Regions from separate parts of the Psychromonas sp. MME1 genome, predicted to be linked through region 1. Evidence: predicted binding sites of a transcription regulator. Region 1 holds the regulator's gene; the other holds the start of a gene.

Region 1 (10,327 bases):
GACGGCATGAATAGCCTCACGCACCGGATTATTACCACGGAATGAGAAAGAGACATTCGAAACACCACCGGAAATCATCGCATGGGGCAGGTTATCTTTAATATCCTTAACCGCTTCGATAAAATCAACGGCATAATTATTATGTTCTTCAATCCCAGTCGCTACGGCGAATATATTAGGATCGAAAATAATATCTTCAGGCGGGAAACCAACTTGATTCACCAAAATATCATAGGAGCGCTGACAAATTTCAAATTTACGAGCACGCGTATCGGCCTGCCCCACTTCATCAAAGGCCATGACAATCACAGCAAAACCATAACGACGTATCAATGTTGCCTGTTCGATAAACTTATCAACCCCCTCTTTCATACTAATGGAGTTGACAATTCCTTTACCTTGCACACACTTTAAACCCGCTTCTAATATTTCCCATTTTGACGAATCGACCATAATGGGTACACGAGAAATATCTGGCTCAGAAGCACATAAATTAAGGAAACGCTGCATCGCATACAATGAATCAAGCATCGCTTCATCCATGTTGATATCAATAATATCAGCACCCGCAACCACTTGCTGTAGCGCAACCTCTAACGCTTCATCATAGAGTTCATCTTTGATTAAACGCTTAAAACGTGCCGAACCGGTCACATTGGTCCGTTCACCCACATTTTGAAATAATGAACTCTTTTTAATGGTTAATGCTTCTAAACCACTTAAACGACAAGCAACTTCAATTTCAGGAATTTCGCGAGGCTTGACACCTGCAACCGCATCAGCCATTGCTTTAATATGCGCAGGAGTCGTACCACAACAACCACCGACTAGATTTAAAAAACCACTTTCAGCCCACTCTTTAATATGCTCAGCCATTTCATCAGCTTCTAAATCATATTCACCGAAGGCATTAGGTAAACCTGCATTAGGGTGTGCCGACACGTAGGTTTCTGAGATGCGAGACATTTCTTGCACATACTGGCGCAATTCATCGGGCCCTAAAGCGCAATTCAAGCCAAATGAGAGAGGTTCAATATGACGTAATGAGTTGTAAAAAGCTTCTGTCGTTTGCCCAGAAAGCGTGCGTCCAGAGGCATCGGTAATCGTCCCAGAGATCATTACTGGTAATTTATAACCTATCTTTTCAAAAACACCACTAATCGCAAAAACAGCCGCTTTGGCATTAAGGGTATCAAAAATGGTTTCCACTAACAGCAGATCACACCCCCCCTCAATTAACGCCAGTGTCGATTCAGTATAAGCAACGACTAACTCATCAAAGCTAACATTACGAAAACCGGGGTCATTAACATCGGGAGAGATAGAACAAGTGCGATTTGTAGGCCCAAGTACGCCAGCGACAAAGCGCGGCCGCTCTGGCGTTTCTGCTGTTTTTTGGTCTGCCACTTGGCGAGCGATACGTGCGGCTTCACGATTAATTTCAGCCGAAAGAGATTCCATCTCATAATCAGCCATCGCAATCGTCGTAGCATTAAAGGTGTTTGTTTCCAAAATATCTGCACCGGCATCAAGATATTGTCGGTGAATGTCTGCAATTACATCAGGTTGCGACAAGACGAGAAGATCGTTATTTCCCTTAACATCACAGGGCCAATCAGCAAAGCGTTCACCACGATAATCTTCTTCTGCAAATTTATAATCTTGGATCATGGTGCCCATGCCACCATCAATAAGAAGAATCTGTTTTTGTAATTGCGCTTTTATAAGCGCACTGCGATCACTAATTGACATATATTTCCCTGCAACAACAATAATTGAACAGCATGTTAACATAAAAGCCGTCTGGATTTACGCCATAAAAGTAATAACTAATTGAAATTTTTTGTTATAAATAATGAATAAATTATTAGAAGTAATACAGAGTGGCAGCAACATCAAGCCAAAAACCGAAGAATTAATTGTGGGGAAATACGGTTATATTTATCGAAAGAGATAACGGAGATAATTTACAACATAAAATCAAATGGTTATACCCGCCGGAGTAAATGGCTGATCTATTTTTCTAGTTAAAATAACTTACTTTTTTGTTGTAAGTTTCGTAAAGGGAGCAACCATTTACATCAACTTACGCCTCAAATTAAGCCATTTTTCCTGCGCAAAATTTAGATCACATACTTAATCCAATTGGTATTAACAAAATAGTTCTATGAGTTATTTTCTATCAACATAAAAAAAGCGAACCGCAGGGGCTCGCTTTTAACTTAAAAGAGCATTGTAATGTCATGACTATAAATATTATTTAATATCATCGGACTGACTCTTCCGCCATCCATCAGCTTGCTACTCCATTATCTGTATAAACCTAAAATACAAACAACAACGGCTTATTAAGAAACAGACTTTCAATCAAAAAGAGCTTTAACAACCTAAACAGATAATAAAAAATAAACTTAACATGCCATCGACTATCACGTTGTAAAAGACGGTTAACCTAGGCGCCATTCTGGCAATGAGCTGTTGTTAATCACAAGCTCCTGATTTGATTACCATCTTTAATAAACTGATACGAAGTAATAATATTTAATTCCTCCCTATTTATGAAAAAATCTACAACTAGCGTTCTACTCTTACTTTCCACCTTATCACTGTTATAAAAGCGTCAAAATAAAAGATTTTATCCTATTGCCCTCAGGCCTACGAGCTACCTAACGCAACTCCTGATTGGATAACAATCTCACCAAAAAACGATATGAAGTAATAATAATCCCTCCAAAACTGTTTTAAGATAATCAACAAACTCTCACGCTTGTTGCGCTAAAGGTACTCTTTTTTCCTCTACTCTAACATTGTAAGTGTAGTCTTGATTTTCTCTATTGCTACTATTTCAAGTAACTTTAATTAAAATTTCCAAAGCAAGATCACAATTAATTTAATCGCTATTGTGTTTACCAAAATCGTAAGGGGTCACTTGATAAACACAGTAATTTAACCAGTTGCTATAAAGTAAATTACCATGACTTCTCCAAGTCGCCCGTGGTAATTCATTTTCGTCATCATTAGGGTAATAATTAACGGGTAAATTAGGGTTCAATCCCTCATCCAGATCTCGTAAATATTCATTATTTAAGGTATTGGCATCATATTCTGGATGGCCTGTAATAAACACTTGCTGACATTTTGGACTCGCCGCTAAATAGACACCAGCACCGGGGGCATCAGCAAATATCGTTAAATCAGTATGATCTGAAATATACTCCGAATCAAATTCAGCAACACGTGATAATGGCGCCCAAAACTGGTCGTCAAATCCTCGTACTAAAGGATGGTGATGGTTATAAGTCGTATGTTGATAAATACCAGAAAGCTTTGTTTTACGCGTTACTTTTTCTAAATTATATAAATAGTTAAGTGCAGCTTGTGCCGCCCAACATAAAAACATGGTTGAGGTTACATTATGGCGAGACCATTCAACTATCTCTTTAAATTTATCCCAGTAGTAAACCTCTTCAAAGGGAACGCTACCCAAGGGCGCACCTGTGATAATAAAACCATCCCATTTCTGATTTTTGACTCGCTCAAAATCACTATAAAATTTATTTAAATGCTCTGTCGGTGTATTTCTTGATGCGCGCGCATCGACACGAATAAGCTCGATATTAACCTGTAATGGTGTGTTCGAGAGCAAACGCATCAACTGTGTTTCGGTTTCAATTTTCTTTGGCATCAAATTTAAAATCAGCACACGCAATGGACGAATATTCTGGTGACTTGCACGTGATTCAGACATAGTAAAAATATTTTCAGACTTTAAAATGCCCGCCGCAGGCAGATCATCAGGAATACGAATAGGCATATAACCTCCACAGAATAGATGTAATAGTTTTAGACATCTAGAAGTCTAACTCAATATGACCAATACAACAAAGCTTTAAATTTAATGATATTATGAAAAACTATTTAACCTATTTATTAGTAAAGGATTGTCAATGTTTACCACTATGCAAGCTGATTTGAGCAATGCTGACCATGCACAAGCTTATTTAACACTGATGTCTCACTATGCCTCTGATCCTATGGGTGGCGGTGAAGATTTATCTGATTTTGCCAAACAGAATCTGGTTGCTGCACTATTAAAACGGTCTGATATTTTTATTGTTTTAGTCTTTAAGGATAAAACGCCCGCGGCACTATTAACAGCTATCGAAGGATTTTCAACATTTGCCTGCAAACCGCTATTTAATATCCATGATGTCGTAGTGCATAATGATTTTCGCGGTCAAGGGTTAACCTCACTGCTTTTTTCTGAAATAGAGCGCATTGCCCATTCTCGAGATTGCTGCAAAATTACTTTAGAAGTACTAGAAGGAAACGAGATAGCAAAGAAAGCCTATGAAAAACAAGGCTTTTCAGGTTATCAATTAGATCCCGCTTATGGAAGTGCTATTTTTTGGACTAAATCTCTCAACAAATAAATTTAGGTGGGAAGCAAAAGCCTTCCCTGCCTATCAATACGTCTATATATCCACAACAAGCTTACCCCTCGCGATAACATAAAAGCATTCATCGCGATCCAAAGCGCGTGATTACCTTGCCCTGAAAAAAGCAACCAAAAGGGGAAATATACTACGACCAAGGAAAATATCATGCTATTGCGCATCTCTTTAGCGCGTGTCATACCGATGAAGACACCATCAAAAACAAATCCTAACATCGCCGTTATTGGAACAATAATCAACCATGGCAAGTAGTGATTTGCTTCATCTTGCACATGTTTAATGGATGTTATTTGCGCAATAATCCAATCACCATAGCTATAAAAAGCAACAAATTGAATGAGACAAAATAGAAAGGCCCAAAATAAGGTCGCATTGATACTCTGTTTTAATGACGATAAATTACGCTGACCAATACTTTTGCCTATCAATGCCTCTACGGCATAGGCCAAGCCATCCATAGAAAATGAGATGATTAGTAAAAATTGCATTAAAACAGCATTCGCAGAGACAATATCATCACCTAACTTCACCCCTTGCATCGTCATAAAGGCAAAGGTTATCTGCAAACATAGTGTGCGAATAAATATATCCATGTTTAATGTGATAAAGCGTTTTAAGGAGGTGAATTGCATTAATAGATGGTAGGATTTTGTAAGATCTCCCTTTTGGTAGTGCGGTCTAAGTCGCTTAAAAACAAAATAACAACCACACATTAAGGCGATATAATCAGCACTTAATGATGCCCAGGCAACCCCTGCGACTTGCCATTTAAAAACGACAACGAATAAGACACTTAGCAGCATATTAACCAGGTTGGTAACAATCAATAAAAACATGGGGACTTTCGCATTCTGCATGCCTAATAACCACCCCAATAGCACCATATTAACTAATGCCGCAGGCGCACTCCAAACTCGGATATCAAAATATTGGCGCGCATAGCGCAGCACTTGCTCACTGCCATCAACAAAATAAAAAGCAAGTTCAGCAATGGGAAACTGTAATAATAGAATTACCATCGCTAATAGTAATGCGATGGCTATTGATTGCATTAATAAACGTAAAATAAGTGAAAAATCATTTGCCCCATAGGCCTGTGCAACTAAACCTGTCGTCGACATTCGTAAAAATACTAATATCCAAAACAGCAGCGTAACAATCATGGAGCCGACAGCAACCCCCGCCAAATAATATGATTCAGGCAGATGCCCTATAACCATAGTATCCACCAGTCCAAGCAGTGGCACACTAATATTTGAAAGCATCATCGGCAGAGCGATAGCGAATATTTTTTTATGTATCGAAAAATCAAATAAAGACATTTACTTTGTTATTCGTTATGTAAAAAGGTGACTACCACTGTTGCTGAAAGCGATGAATATGGTCAACCATTGCATCCATATCAACGTGCGCAATCCCTTGCTCATTCACCCCCGCCTTAAAGGTCGCATGATGCTCGCCATTGGGGTTAATAAGTACCAAAGAAGCACTATGGTCAATCAAATAAAAGGGACCTTCATATCCTTCATCAACTATGCTATAGACTAAACCAAGCGCTTGTGTAAAGGGGATAAGTTGTTCATGAGTGCTACTTAATGCGATAAAGTTCGGATTAAAATAATGAATATAATCAGCGAGGTGGGCCGCTTTATCGCGATTGGGATCAACGGAAATAAAAACAATTTGAGTCTGACTACCTTGCGCTTCGACCAATTTAGGATAGATACGATCGAGGTCTGCTAATGTTGTCGGACAAATGTCGGGACAAAAAGTATAACCGATAAAAAAAAGCGTCCATTTATCCGCTAACTCGTTATTAGAAAAAAATCCACCCGATGAAGCAGTAAATGAAAAGGGAGGAACTCGTTTTCCTTTTTCCTGCAACTCAACATCTGCATTAGATGTCGTTATTAAATAACTTTGAAGACCACCAGCAATACAGCTAGCAATCAACAAAACCGCTACAAAAAAAATCATCCCTAATTTCATTTTCTACATCCAGTCACTATTACGGATCACGCCTACAGCGATACCTTCGATTGCAAACGGCTGATATTGTAAATCTACTTTAATGGGATCAAATAAGCTATTTTCCGCTTTTAATAGCACTTGATCTCCTTCACGATAAAAACGCTTTACAGTAACATCGTCTTCCACCCGGGCAACGACGACTTGGCCATTTTTAATATCTTGCGTTTTATGCACAGCCAGTAGATCACCATCCATAATGCCAATGTCTTTCATACTCTCACCTTGTACCCGCAACAGGAAATTGGCCTGAGGATGAAACAAAGAAGGATCTACATTGTAATGCGCTTCAACGTGCTCCTGTGCAAGAATAGGTTCACCCGCGGCAACTAGACCGATTAAAGGTAATCCCTGTTCGTACTCGGTGGGGTCGGCTTTATCTTCGCCTAAAATGCGAATACCCCGAGAAGTTCCCGATAATATTTCAATAGCCCCTTTACGAGCGAGGGCTTTGAGATGCTCTTCTGCGGCATTTGCACTGCGAAATCCCAGCATTTTAGCTAATTCAACACGCGTCGGAGGCATACCCGTTTTATTGATACAATCTTTAATAACCGCCAAAACTTCGCTCTGACGTTTAGTTAGCTCTTTCATAAATCACCTATGAACTGTAAATAATAACAGTGTATATCTATACCCATGATACTTCAAGAAGCAAAGTCAATAAGAACAAGCGTAGCGAGATGCGAGGCATACAATTGAAGTCTCATTATTTTTCATGCAAAAATAATTTATACCAATCGGATTAAATATGTTATCTAAATTTTGCGCAGAAAAATGGCTTAATTTGAGGCGAAAGTTGACGCAAATGGTTGTTACCTTTGCGAAACTTACAACAAAAAAGTAAGTTATTTTAACCAGTAAAATAATAGATAACAGCGTTGCATTCAATCGTAATAGCGCGCTATTACTCAATCATGCGCCTTGTTCTCCATCATTTTTCCTCAACAAGCTATGACCATAGTATTATCCGAATTGGTATTACAACTTGCCCTTAAAGTTAATAATGGTTGCACCTTCACTATTTTTACCGCCAAGCCAAGATAAAGCATTTTTAATAGCAGGGGCAACGGATGGTGACTCTTTTATTGAACCTTGCAAATGGTAAGCGTTCCCCTCCTGTAATAAAAAGTTCAGCGAGCTATTCATCTGTTTTGACAGTTGTTTTAAATCTGCATTAATATTGCCATCAACACAGCTTAAATTGACATCTACCGTTTGCAGATCAACATTGCCTGCCTTGCTAATTATATTGGCATCTCGCCAAATCAGATAGCCATCAAGTTGCTCACAATAGGCATTACCTTGTGTGGCATGATTAATCAATAAAGAGATCGAACCATTAATATCCACTGGAACAGGTAAGGAGATATATGAAAGCAATTCAGGGGCGGTTAAATCTACCATTAGATTTTCAGCAAACAATCCACCAACACCCCAACCAATCATTCCCTCGCCAGAGACACCATTTGGGTTATAAAATTGTAGCGCGACTTTCACCTGCAGTTTAAGTAACGCAGCCCAGTCAAACTGCCATTTTACATTTTCTAGCTTATATTTTTTTTGTACTAAAATTTGCTTCGCTTTACCATGCCAAATCGCCCCCTGTGCATTATCAACCGTCACGTTTGCATTGGTCGGAATAAAATTCGCAACCGTTGCCGCTGGGAGAGTTAGCAATAGGGAAAGTACATAGAAAAAAATAAATAATAAAATAAGTTTAATTTTCATAGATGGAAACGTCTCTTTGCTTGCCCTAATAACTTACTAATAAACGGTTGATTTTAACTTTACCTGAATCATCCAAACTGGTGACATCGCTTTTCATAACGACTACCCCATAGCGGTTATTTAACTCAGTTAGCCAAGCAATGAAGCGATCAAATGCTACATCATCAATCCACACTTCGACTTCATCCTTTTTATTTACTATACGCGAAAATTCAATGCCATATTGCTTAGCGCTCACATTAAGCACATTGCTTAAACTTGCTTTACGCAGGGGCTTACTGCTTTCACCCATCCCTGCTTGCACTAATTCCGAGGACTTGTCTTCCACCCAACGTAGTGTCTGCTGGGTACGCTGCAACTGCATTTCACTTTCATCTAATTGTTTATTTAATGGCTGCCACCCGCCCCAATAGACCATGGCAACGAGTAAAAACACGGCACTTAACAATGATAATTGTTGTTCGCGTTGAGAAATGCTCTGCCACCATGCTTGAAATCTTTCTAACATTATTTTTTCCTTATGGTCAGCAAACCGCTAACACGATCTTTGCTACTATTTAATGCGCCCTGCTGAACATCAAAATGTTTCGGCAATGAGTTACTAAATTTTTCGAATGCTTGGAAATTATTCGCTGATATTTGTAAATGAAGCTCATTTTTACTCGCATCAAACTTCAAACTATTGGTTTGAAGCTCTGAATTTGCAGCAAATGCTGGCACCAATTCATTAAGCATGAGTAAGAATTGAGAATCGTCACTGCCACCCTGAGTTTCATTAAGCATGCTCTTAATTTTTTTCTTGATACGGGTATATTGCAATTTATTTTGTAAAGGGAATGCTTTTTGGTAGACCACTTCAACCTGCTGCTTCACATTTTGTATCTGTTTTTCTATGTGTAGATAGTGCAAATAACGATTCGTCGCCACCAAGACAAATAAAAATCCTGCCATAATGGCTGCTATTCGCCATTTTTTTAAATGTTTATTCGGTGGCTTTTTAGGTGAGAATTCCCCACTGAGCAAATTAATCTTATTGTTTAAAGTTCCATTTACAAGCAGTTCCATGGGTAACATCGGCGGAGCCTCAAGCCACTCTGCTAATGTTATTTCAGGTCGAGGGCTATAACTGGTAATTTGTTGACTTGCTGCTTGGCATTTACTCTCTAAAAGGATCTCAAGCATACTGCTGTCACAAGCCCATGCGTGATATGGGTCCTCTCGTATTAACCATTGATCATCTAATTGCAGCGCTTGCCATGTTTGGTCATTACCAATCGGCAATGCTAACCCCTCAGGAATAAATTGTTGGCAATTAATTTGCGCGGCGGATAACCAACTTAACCAATCCTCTATTTTGCGTTTATTACAGATAGCAACGGTGACTAAATCCGTTTGCTTCGCGAGCACGGAAAAATGCAAACGCTCAACATCTGTCGCCAATTCTTCTTCAACAATATAGGGCAACGCCTGCTGCATTTGACGATTAAAAGTACCATTAATCTTAATGTCCTTGATATACACATCAACGCTTGGTAATAAACAGATAACTTTGCGCTGTTGTGCTTTCTCCGTTAATAAATCTAGCTGCTTAGCGGTGTCGACTTGCCCAGAGGCAATAATCTCATTTTCACTGTCAGACCATATTAGCCAATGATTTTTTTGCGAAGCTGTACTTGCTAAGCGAATAATTAATCGTTCCGTCACTGACAATCTCCATCTCTTTTAATTACACTTGCCTTAATCACTAATATTACCCCCACTAAAGCCGCCGGACTGGTAACGGATCACGTTTGCTTTTTTATCTTTCATCTGAAATAAAATTTTAATCGCCAAAAGTCGCTCTTCATATTCAACCACCCCATTCAGTTGAAAAAAATCACTGGAAACTGAAAGTTGACCTTTTTGTTTTTCAGAGATGGCAACCCCATTAAATAGATCCATCGCGAAAAAATCACTAATATTATTCCAGCCACTGATTGGTCTATCTTCTAAGAGCTGCTTAAAATCAGAAATGGTAAAATCATGATCTGGTTTAAATAGCGCATATAAAATTTCAGGATGGTCAAGACTAACCGTATTCACATTTATATTTTGTTCATTTGCTGGAATTG
Region 2 (10,327 bases), 1.4 Mb from region 1:
ATTTTTTTCAATGACTTCCCCCTTATTACAGAATAAATGCTGCCCTTTTAATAATTTAGGTAAAAACGTATCCTTATCTTGAATATTAAATAACACCTTCCACCCGTCACGCAGTTTTGCTTTGGCTTTGCTGACAAACAAACCATTACATATCTCAATTTCCGCGACGCACTCGGCATAACTATAATCGGGGTAAAATTGAGCTAAATATTGACGCGCGATTAAATCATAAATATTCTGTGACATGTCATCTAAGCTGCCTAACGGCTTATTAGTGTCAGTCGGAATAATTGCATGATGGGCATCAACTTTGGCATCATTCCAAGCTCGCCCTTTAATCGCCAAATCAGCGCCCTTTACTGCATCTATTAACGATTGTTCGTTTTTAGCAATTGCCTGAACGACAGCCTTTGCTTGACTGTGGTGATTTCTTGGCAGATAACGTGAATCAGAGCGAGGGTAAGTGATCAGTTTGTGTCGTTCATATAACGCCTGACAAACATCTAAAACTTGCTGAGCACTATAGTTATAACGCCTAGCTGCATCTATTTGCAATGATGAAAGATTATAAGGTAAAGGCGCTATCTGTTTTTTATTCTTCGCTATAAAGCTTTTAACAATGGCATCTTGTTTAGATATTCGTTGCGCGACATTATCTGCTAGCCCTTTAACAATCACGCGGCCGTCTACATCTTGATATTTGGCACAAGCCTCACTCGGTTTCCATTTCGCAGTGAAGGACTCTGATCCATTTTGCTGATCGGTTATCAAATGTGCTTCCACCTCATAGAAAGGTTTACTCACGAAGTTTTCAATTTCCTTATCGCGCCTCACAACAAGTCCTAACAAGGGCGTTTGTACTCGCCCAACTGAAATCACACCTTGATAGCCTGACTTTTGAGCCTGCAAGGTATATACGCGAGTTAAGTTTAATCCATATAGCCAATCAGCTCTTGTCCTTGCCAGGGCGGATGTAGATAAAGGAATAAATTCTTGATTTGATCTTAGGTTTTGTAGTGATCGTTTCACTGCATTAATAGTTAAATCATTAATTAAACAACGCTCAACTTGTTTTAATTTATTCCCTTTGGTTCCACTAAAATGGATCACTTCATCGACCAAAAGCTGCCCTTCTCGATCGGGATCGCCAACATGAACTAATTGGTCCGCTTGTTTGATGAGCTTTTTTAAAAGTGTTAATTGTTTGCTTGTTCGCGTTACGGATTTTAATTTCCAATTTTCTGGAATTATTGGCAAGTGCTCAAACTTCCATCGTTTAAAATCAGCGTTATATGCTTCAGGATCAACCTGTGTTAATAGATGGCCAATACACCAACTAACAATATCGCCATTACCAACATGAATACACCCCTCAGTTTTACGATGAGGTTTCGGCAACGCATCTACAATCGCTCTTGCAAGGCTCGGTTTCTCTGCAATATAAAGCTTCATTAATCACCACTAAACGGATACGCACTGTATTTACAAACAGTACACAATTACACGATTAGTTTCAACTCCTTATCTATCACTAATCACATTTGCTAACAGCACAATAATAATGCCTCATTGCTATCATTCAGCACCAACATTGAGCAAATAAATATTGGCTTCCTAAATGCATCATATTAAACGATATATATCAACAAGTTAGTGAAAAGCATTATTGGTTTAATTCTTGCTAGTATTGAATAAACATAACAATTTTGTCGCATAATATTACCAACCTAACCAATGAGTGAACAATCTCTGCGTATTACTGGTAAGCCTGCTTTGAGAACAATAAATGATAAAAAACAAGACCACAGGGCTAATTTTAGAGCCCTTTTTCCAACCTATCATCAATGTTGAAAATGGTTTAATCGCCTATAATGAGGTCCTTGCAAGGATAAAAAATAATAAGAATAATTACATTTCAGCTGGTAGTATTTTTTCATCTGAAAACCTCCCCATTGATAAACGAATATGCTTTGATAAACAAGTGAGAAACAAAGCATTGGAGAAATTTAAAACCTATGATGGCAATGCACGTTTATCGATAAATATATCACCTTCATGGTTTTCATTACATGCCCCCCATCTGCAACTTAAAAGCTATGAAGTCCCAACATTGAGTATGCTTAAAGAGTGCGGTATTGATCCGAGTCGGATTATCATAGAATTAACCGAATATGATGGCGATAAAGATCTCATTAACCATTTTGTTCGTTCCTATCGCGAAATGGGCATTCAAGTCGCGATCGATGATTTTGGTACTGGTTTTTCTCAAATAGAACGTTTGCTTGAAATTGAGCCTGATATCATCAAGCTAGACATGGCGTTATTTCAACGCTCATTAGTTAGCAACTATACCCAAGATTTAATTGAAGTTTTTGCGAATTTCGCTAAAAAAAGAGGCATCGTCCTAATTTTTGAGGGAATAGAAACGCCGCAACAGTATGATGTTGCAGTGAGTTCGGAGCACAGTTTGTACAGGGGTACCTGTTTTCACCTGCACGAGCTAAATTTTATAACGATGGATATTTTGTAAACGATATTCATTCACTAAATTACTCTGGCATAGCCGTTTAAATACAAAGACAAATATAACGCCCCATCCAACGAACAATAACCCCATTTCACGCGAAATGTTTTGTTAAACGCCATTTCGAATAGTGGCGCGAGACAGCACAATAGGTAATGGGGTTTCACTTTTAGCGTTACAACACCGCACTGATTTTGAGCTAATACAATCGGATTAAGTATGTGATCTTAATTTGAGGCGTAAGTTGACGAAAATGGTTGTTCTCTTTGCGAAACTGACAACAAAAAAGTAAGTTATTTTAACCAGTAAAATAGATCAGCTATTTATTTCTATTGGTATAACACTCCGTAGGCAGAGCAAATCTTTTTTTTATCTACTCATTCATATTTGTTAAATAAATGCTAGCTTGCAGTGAACTGCTTTCCCTGGTGCTTAATGGTTCAATTTGTGCAACGGGTTACTGCAATCAGTGCAATGCTAACATCCATTTATTGCTCACCTAAATAGGTTAAAAGATGCAAGGGATTAATATTATGCGCCCTGTTTTGACACCTCAAATCGTCCAATTAACTGGTTCAAACGTAAAATGGCATTTTTTACTAATGTGGTACGACGCAGCAATTGCTGAGATGATATTTCCATTGTGGCAGTAGTGTTTTGCGCCTCCTTTGCGGTTGTACCATGTTGCTGGCTATTACTGGCAATTTGATTCATCGTCTCGAACATATTTTCAACTGCTTGTTTTAACTGTAAACTACGCTCACCTGAGTCTAAGGCAAAATCATCTTTATCTACATTTTTAACGCCTTGCTGCATATATTTCACCGCCATTTCCGATTCCTGGCTTAGTTTTTTAGTTATATTACCAATGTGGTTCGCTGCCTGTGATGTTTTAGTCGCGAGATTACGTACCTCATCAGCGACCACTGAAAAGCCCCGCCCATGTTCACCTGCTCGTGCAGCTTCAATCGCAGCATTTAATGCAAGTAAATTAGTTTGTTCGGTAATTTCTGTTATCAATCCGACGATGGCACCAATCTCTTTCATCTGCCCATTAACATCATTAACACTTTGCGCTGACGCTAATACAATTTCTTTTATCTTAGCGGTCGTACTCACGGCCTGTTCGTATTCTTGCTGTGATTTAGCCACCTCTTCACGCATCAGCTCCTGCATAATTTGTGCAGAAATAGTCGCATTGGCTATTTCATCCTGTTGTCCACTTGATAACTCCAACAACGATCCAATTGAATGGCCCATTGCCTTACTCGCACTATCGACACGGCTACAACGGCGTAACATAGATTCGCTCACTTCATTAACTTCACTCGAAGCGTGAATCATCTCACGAACCATATTATCGAGGTTATCTATAAAACTGTTTATCCAACGCCCCAAATCGCCTGATTCGTCCGCACTGAGCTCACCAGTCGCAAAACGTTGTTTTAAATTAGCCTCCCCTTCTGCGAGCATTTGAATGACTTCTATCATATGTTGTAGTCGCTTGGTGATGGGCTTGATTGCAGCGAAACTTAACCAAGCAATGCCAATTAATGACGTTAACAACAACAGCGAATTAGCTTGTATCGCAGAAAGCGTAAATAGACTATTCGCAATTACGCTACTTAATACAGGGAAGGCCATTGCTAGTGCAATCTTTTTACCAAGTTTGTAGGTTAAAGAACGATGCCGATAGACTTCTTCTAAATCAGCTTCACACATCATCCCCCATATATCAGGTGAACCCTGTAACTGAAACGTAACCCCTTTTCCTATTACTGGAATATGGCGATAATCAGAATATCCCGGATAGCTAACATAAAGGTTTTCACCGTTACGTATAGTCTCTCTTACACCTGGATGCAGCTGTTTGTCGCAGGATCGGTAAATCTAATCTCAAATTCAGTATGGTTATTGACTCGTACGGTCCCCCACTGAGTAGTAACACCCGATTTTAGATTTTCCCCGTGGGAAAAAGTGTTATCTTCAAATCGCGAGCGTGAAAGTGCAGTGCCAGATTGAATGGAGGGATCAAGTTTAGAGTCAACCATAAATATATAGTTATCGCCCGATTCACTATATACATGCCCAGCTTCACGCTGAATAAGATCTCCCATGACATCATTAGGTACCCGGCCACAGAGGCAACCAATCACTTCATCATCTACTTTAAGTGGTTGATAGAACATGAGTGTAACCGCATCATGGAAAGACGAACTGGATGCCCCAATAGATTTCGTTAGTTGATCAATGTAGGGACCATGTAAAAATGGCGCTTGCATGCCATTGTCTAATATTTTGCGATCAACTTGACGCCCTTGAAATGTAGTACAACTTGAACTTCCAACACTCCCATCCGCATAAACGATAAATAACTCAGATAAATCATTATTTCGTTTTACTAATGCCTGCAAAGCATTCGGCCATTCACTGTTATTTTTTGAAGTAATATATAGCGCGGCATCTGCTAAAAAATGCCACTGTGTATTAACCCAAGATTCTAAAATACGCACACGTGTATTAGCAATGCTGGTAAATGTTTTCGCTAAGGCCGCTTCTCGTCCTCGGTTCAGCCAACACGCTTTTTTCATTGCTAGCTTTCCAGTTGCTCCAAATAGGGGTAACCAATGACGCTCTTTGGTTGTTAAATCCATTTTTTTGTCCCATAAGATTATTTAATTTGAGAAGCAAATAGCAAATTAGATACCAAAAAAATCGCCTTCAAGCAGACACAACTTAACAACCTAAAAAGCAAACAACAACAGTTCAATAAATATACCAATTGATAGAATTAACAAACGATACAGTTCGATAGACGTCTCATTTTAAGCGATCTATAATCAACTCAATATCTTCTGAATTGTTATAAATGCAACAATAGTGTGCGCAGTCGCACATTAGCGCACCGTAACAGTGCAAAACACCTAAATATAAATATGCCGTTAAACCGTGTTAATCTATACAATATTTTCAGTTTATTAAAATCATCGATTAAGGATCCACCAATGCGTAAAATTTTTTCACTGTTAATCGCCGGCATTATTATAATGCCTATACATAACAGCGATGCTACTACAGATACAAAACAAACCGATACCGTATTGATTGAAGAAAATAGCAATTGGAAAGATGCCAAAGAATCAACCGATTAAGCCGTACAAAAAAGTACAGAGGCGGCTAAAGATGTGTGGCAAGCCACTAAAAAATCTTCCAGTGAAATATTAAAAGAGGGGCAAGAAAAATCAGCAAAAATTTGGCAATCAACTAAACAAGGCTCACAGGAACTTTGGTCAGATAGTAAAGAAACCACACAAGATATTTGGGATAAATTAAAACGAGAGAGTGAAAAAGCTTGGCAAAAAAGTAATAAGAAAATTGATGAACTAATGGATGAACCAGCCACTGAGCCAGTTACAAATGAGCAGGAGATACGTATATAATCTTTTTTGTACATTTTTCAGACGCGCGCGCGCAAAAAAACAACAAACAAACTAGAAAGTTAAAAGAAGTGTTGACACTTTATAAGGGATAAAGCAAAATCACCTCGCTTTCAAAGCAAAGGAAATAACGCTCGCTTAACTCAGTTGGTAGAGTGCCGCCATGACATGGCGTAGGTCACTGGTTCGAGTCCAGTAGCGAGCACCATTTTCTTGTCTCAGAACTTCTATCATCATCTTTTCTATCCTTTTGAAACATGTAAAAACAACATCTTAAGAGATATCTCAGTCTATTCGCATCTATTGACGTTTTGTAAAATCCACGCTCTAAGGTAACACTGAACAACCACAAGAGACGATGTTACCATGGCTAAGAAAACTACTCCTCTTACAGCAACACAAATAGTAGCTAAATTGACTACGCCACTACACACTTATATTAATGAAAGAAATGAACAACCGACTTTTAAGGGGGAATTTAAATGAATATGTATGATGACTAGGTAAATATCGTGTTTACATCCCGCTTTCTTATACCATTTTAAGCTCTTAATTGACATCTTTCTATAAGTAATAAAATATGAAGTAATTGTAATGACATCCTATTAGGTAGCTAATTTGATTATTAAAAATAAAGATCCTCTTACCAGTACAGATAGAAGAAAGATTGCTGGTGACAAACAAGAGCAAGATGTAGCATTCTTCCTGCGCCGTGCTTTTAAAAATACTGAAAATGTATTTGTATTTAACGATTTGCGCATTAAATATAATGATGAAGTTGCGCAAATAGACCATCTAGTTTTATACGTTTATGGTTTTATCCTCATAGAATCAAAAAGTATTACCGGTCAAGTATCCGTTAATAGCGATGAAGAATGGTCACGAAGCTATAATGGTAAATGGTCAGGAATGCCTTCACCTATTAAACAAGTTCAATTACAAGAGCGATTACTACGTGAATTACTCTATGAAAAACGAGAATCCATGTTAGATAAAATCCTGTTTGGCAAGCTTCAAACTGGTTTTGGAGGGCGTCTTTGGGACCATTTTTGTGCAATTTCGAGTAATGCAATTGTTCAGCGTGAAAACATGCCTAAACAAGTATCAAAAAAACTGGTTAAATCAGAGTTCATTTTAGATAAACTAAATAAAATCATACCAGGTACTATTAAAAACAGTCTTTATAAATTTTCTAGTCAACCATGGTTTACCCCTGAAGAAATGCAAAAAATATGTGACTTTCTATTAGCTCAACATCAATCTGCCCATCCAATAAAACGGGTTGTAGAACCACAACCAGAAAGTCAAACTACAAACACAGTACATACTCCAACAACGGTACCGAACATCGCAAAAGTTTCACCTGATTCAGCGATAGCGCCATTAAGTTGTAAGAAATGTCATGCAATAGATAACCTACAACCAGCTTGGGGGAAATTTGGCTATTACGTTAAATGTTGTGCATGTGAAACAAATACAGCAATGAAAACCCACTGCCCAGCTTGCTCAGGTAAAAACACAAAAGTAAGCAAGAAAAAAACGCTATACAGCCTAATTTGCCAAGATTGTAATGAAAGTAGGGTCATCCTTGTTCAAAGTTAAAATAAATACAAACCATTAAATATGCACCTACTGCCTTATTGAATGGATTTTCGAAAACTCAATTTGTAGTGATACTGTGGTCTTGGCCTCCTTAATAGAGGTGGTATTATTGAACTCGATTATTTTAAAAGAGATTAAAATAAGTAGAACAGGCAAGTCTAAAGGTATACTAGATACCTCACAATACGGTTATGTGGTTCAATAACGTTTACAATATTATTGCAAACGTTATATTTCTATACAGTTTAACCTGTTTGCTAACGCCCTGTCAGCTGAAATGCTGCCCAGTAATAGGGATGCTGATTATAGTTGGCTTTGACTTCAAGTTGTGCCTTTTTGAGTGCTAAGCGTTTATCGCCCCCATTACCCATATTCGCATAAAAGCTCTGCATTAATTGGCTGGTTGCCTGATCATCTACTTTCCATAAACTCGAAATGATACTGTTGCTTCCTGCATAGAGAAAACCACGTGTAAAACCGACCACATCATCCCCATTATCTACCCTGCCTAATCCGGTTTCACAAGCAGATAATGTGACTAGTTCCGCATTAAGGCTCAATTCATAGAGCTCCCGTACCGTTAATATGCCATCATTTTCTCTATCCTTCGCCAATAATAAACCGGAAGTAAGCGGTGCATCGGGTTCAAATATGCCATGTGAAGCAAAATGGATCACTTTATACTGGGCAGCGTTTTGTTTAACTTGAGTTTCAGTTGCCGCGTCGTTCAGTAACAGACTTGCCCCCGGCTGCTGCGCGGCAATAGCTTTCGCTTCTTGCTCCGCACCGGGCAACGCCAACTTAACATCATCTAGCTCAGGGTTACCAAGTACTAATAATGGTTGTGGTGCAGTAATGCGTTTATTCAAAAAGGCTAACACTGAAGCACTCGGTAAAATACTGATATCATATTTATCAATCATAAAATCACGGCCATTGTAGAGTGCATTGAATGGTAAATAATGGAGCGGCCCATGGGGAATAATGATCAATTTTGACGTATTAATATCACTTAATAAGGGTAAAAAAAGTCGTTGATAAAGTAAATTAGCATTATGTTGGTAAGCCGTGTTGCCGTTTTGCTGTAAGTCACTACGAAAATCGCTGACTATCTCAGTTAAACTAGTCCCGTTAAGCGTAGCCACCTTGATTGCATTACGAGTAAGTAAAAAAGCAAACAGCTGTGTGTTAGTTCCGTAAAATTCAAGCAATGTTTCGTCGCTTCGCAAACGCTTTTGTAAATCAGCAACCTCAGGTGTCGCAACCGTCACTAAAGAGGCTAACTCTGGCTCTGAACTTACAAGCTGTTGTTGTTTTTTACGTAATAATCCACGATCTGCACTGCGACTTCGGCCGCTTGTCTCACTATAATCAGCTGTTGTTAGCGCTGAATCAATCTTACTGATTTGCGCCAATAACTCAGTAGGCTGGTGATCGAGATTTTTGGGTGCAAAATCCTGTTTACTTGCCAATGTATCAATGAGTGCACGGGCTTTACTGCGTTCCACATAGGAAAACGCTTGGTCTAGTTTGCCCTGTTTAATCAGCAGCGTTACCATACTTTGATAAACGGTTTCTTTATTGCCAACATAACCAATTTTAGAAGCTTCGGTATTAATCGAGGCTCGCTGCTGTTCAATCACATCAATAGATTGTTGATAATAGATAAATGCCTGATCGGGGCGGTCAAATTGTTCTGCTATCACGCCAAGATCGTAAAGTAATTGATAATATACTCCTTGACGATTAAGTAACTGTGTCGAGTGATTAGCTTTATTTTCTGCATCAAACGTTAAATTATTATAAAGTTGTACTATCGGCGTGTCAGACTTTTCATGGCTGTATAAGAGGCTAAGATAAATATTTTCAGCCTCTTCAAGTTTACCCTTGCCTTGTGCTATTTTACCTAGCATATAGGTTTCGTCGAAATGGAATGGATTTGTGGTTTCCGCGCCCTCGCCCAGTAATTCATTTATGCCTAATGTTGTAATCGCATCGAGTGTACGCACTAGGCTATCTTTAAAGGTTGCAGAAAAAAATAACGCTTGTTGCGCTTTATTATAATCACCTAAAGCAAGATAGATACGCGCCTTACTAGCGTGTTTTATTTTGACATCCTTTGGCATTTCCTCAAGAAGCATAGAAGAAAAGGTGAGGCAATCAATTTCATCAGCAATTGCTAATGCTTCATCACGAAAACCTAGTTGCGCTGCTGCAACCGCACCATTGGCATGCATACGGGCTATATTTTCTATTTCAGATCCAGAGATTAAACTTTCGATACCAAACATTATTTCTACTGCACATTCATCATCATCGGCAAAGGCACTATACTCTCGGGCAAGTTTGTAGCTGTTATATGCTTCTTTATAGTTGCCTAATTCGAGAAAAATGGCTGTGTTAAAACGATTATATTTATGCAAAACCCTTCGTTTGTATATGATTGGATCTCTCGGTTTGCAACCGTTTTTAACATTTCATTTTTCCATAGCTGCACACATTGTTGAGCTTTAGAAAAATCACTTACCGTCTGATAGGATTGACACAGTGGGAACAAAAAATCCCAATGAAACTCCCACTCCTTAGGTTCCACATCTGCCCAACGTTCAAATTCACCTATTTCATGTGAAAACTTTTCAATAGCAATACGATGATGACCTTCAACGGATTTTCTACCAATATCCATTGTCGCAGTCGAACAACCAGCTAATGTTAAGCCAGCTAAAAGTAATAAATGCTTTTTTTTCATTATCGAAGAGGTCCA

Evidence for each region. The regulator LexA, encoded in region 1, represses DNA repair genes until DNA is damaged. The targets are predictions, from matches to a motif close to TACTGTATNNNNATACAGTA.
Region 2: the regulator LexA is predicted to act here: its motif matches at 1,475-1,494, upstream of AB2N10_RS05220 (DNA topoisomerase III).

Annotation. Positions count from the first base shown of each region.
Region 1 covers NZ_CP160906.1:3,263,395-3,273,721, reverse strand. Annotated here, with positions in the region: gene metH (methionine synthase) at 1-1,752, opposite strand, end outside; gene metA (homoserine O-succinyltransferase) at 2,891-3,814, opposite strand; gene AB2N10_RS15005 (GNAT family N-acetyltransferase) at 3,948-4,433, shown strand; gene AB2N10_RS15000 (MATE family efflux transporter) at 4,436-5,779, opposite strand; gene AB2N10_RS14995 (SCO family protein) at 5,811-6,446, opposite strand; gene lexA (transcriptional repressor LexA) at 6,450-7,079, opposite strand; gene AB2N10_RS14985 (type II secretion system protein N) at 7,467-8,216, opposite strand; gene AB2N10_RS14980 (type II secretion system protein M) at 8,242-8,724, opposite strand; gene gspL (type II secretion system protein GspL) at 8,724-9,920, opposite strand; gene gspK (type II secretion system minor pseudopilin GspK) at 9,954-10,327, opposite strand, start outside.
Region 2 covers NZ_CP160906.1:1,090,967-1,101,293, reverse strand. Annotated here, with positions in the region: gene AB2N10_RS05220 (DNA topoisomerase III) at 1-1,452, opposite strand, end outside; gene AB2N10_RS05215 (EAL domain-containing protein) at 1,787-2,530, shown strand; gene AB2N10_RS05210 (methyl-accepting chemotaxis protein) at 3,056-4,249, opposite strand; gene AB2N10_RS05205 (hypothetical protein) at 4,375-5,178, opposite strand; gene AB2N10_RS05200 (hypothetical protein) at 5,530-5,676, shown strand; gene AB2N10_RS05195 (hypothetical protein) at 5,710-5,964, shown strand; tRNA gene AB2N10_RS05190 (tRNA-Val) at 6,094-6,169, shown strand; gene AB2N10_RS05185 (nuclease-related domain-containing protein) at 6,580-7,563, shown strand; gene AB2N10_RS05180 (CHAT domain-containing protein) at 7,821-9,986, opposite strand; gene AB2N10_RS05175 (hypothetical protein) at 9,941-10,312, opposite strand.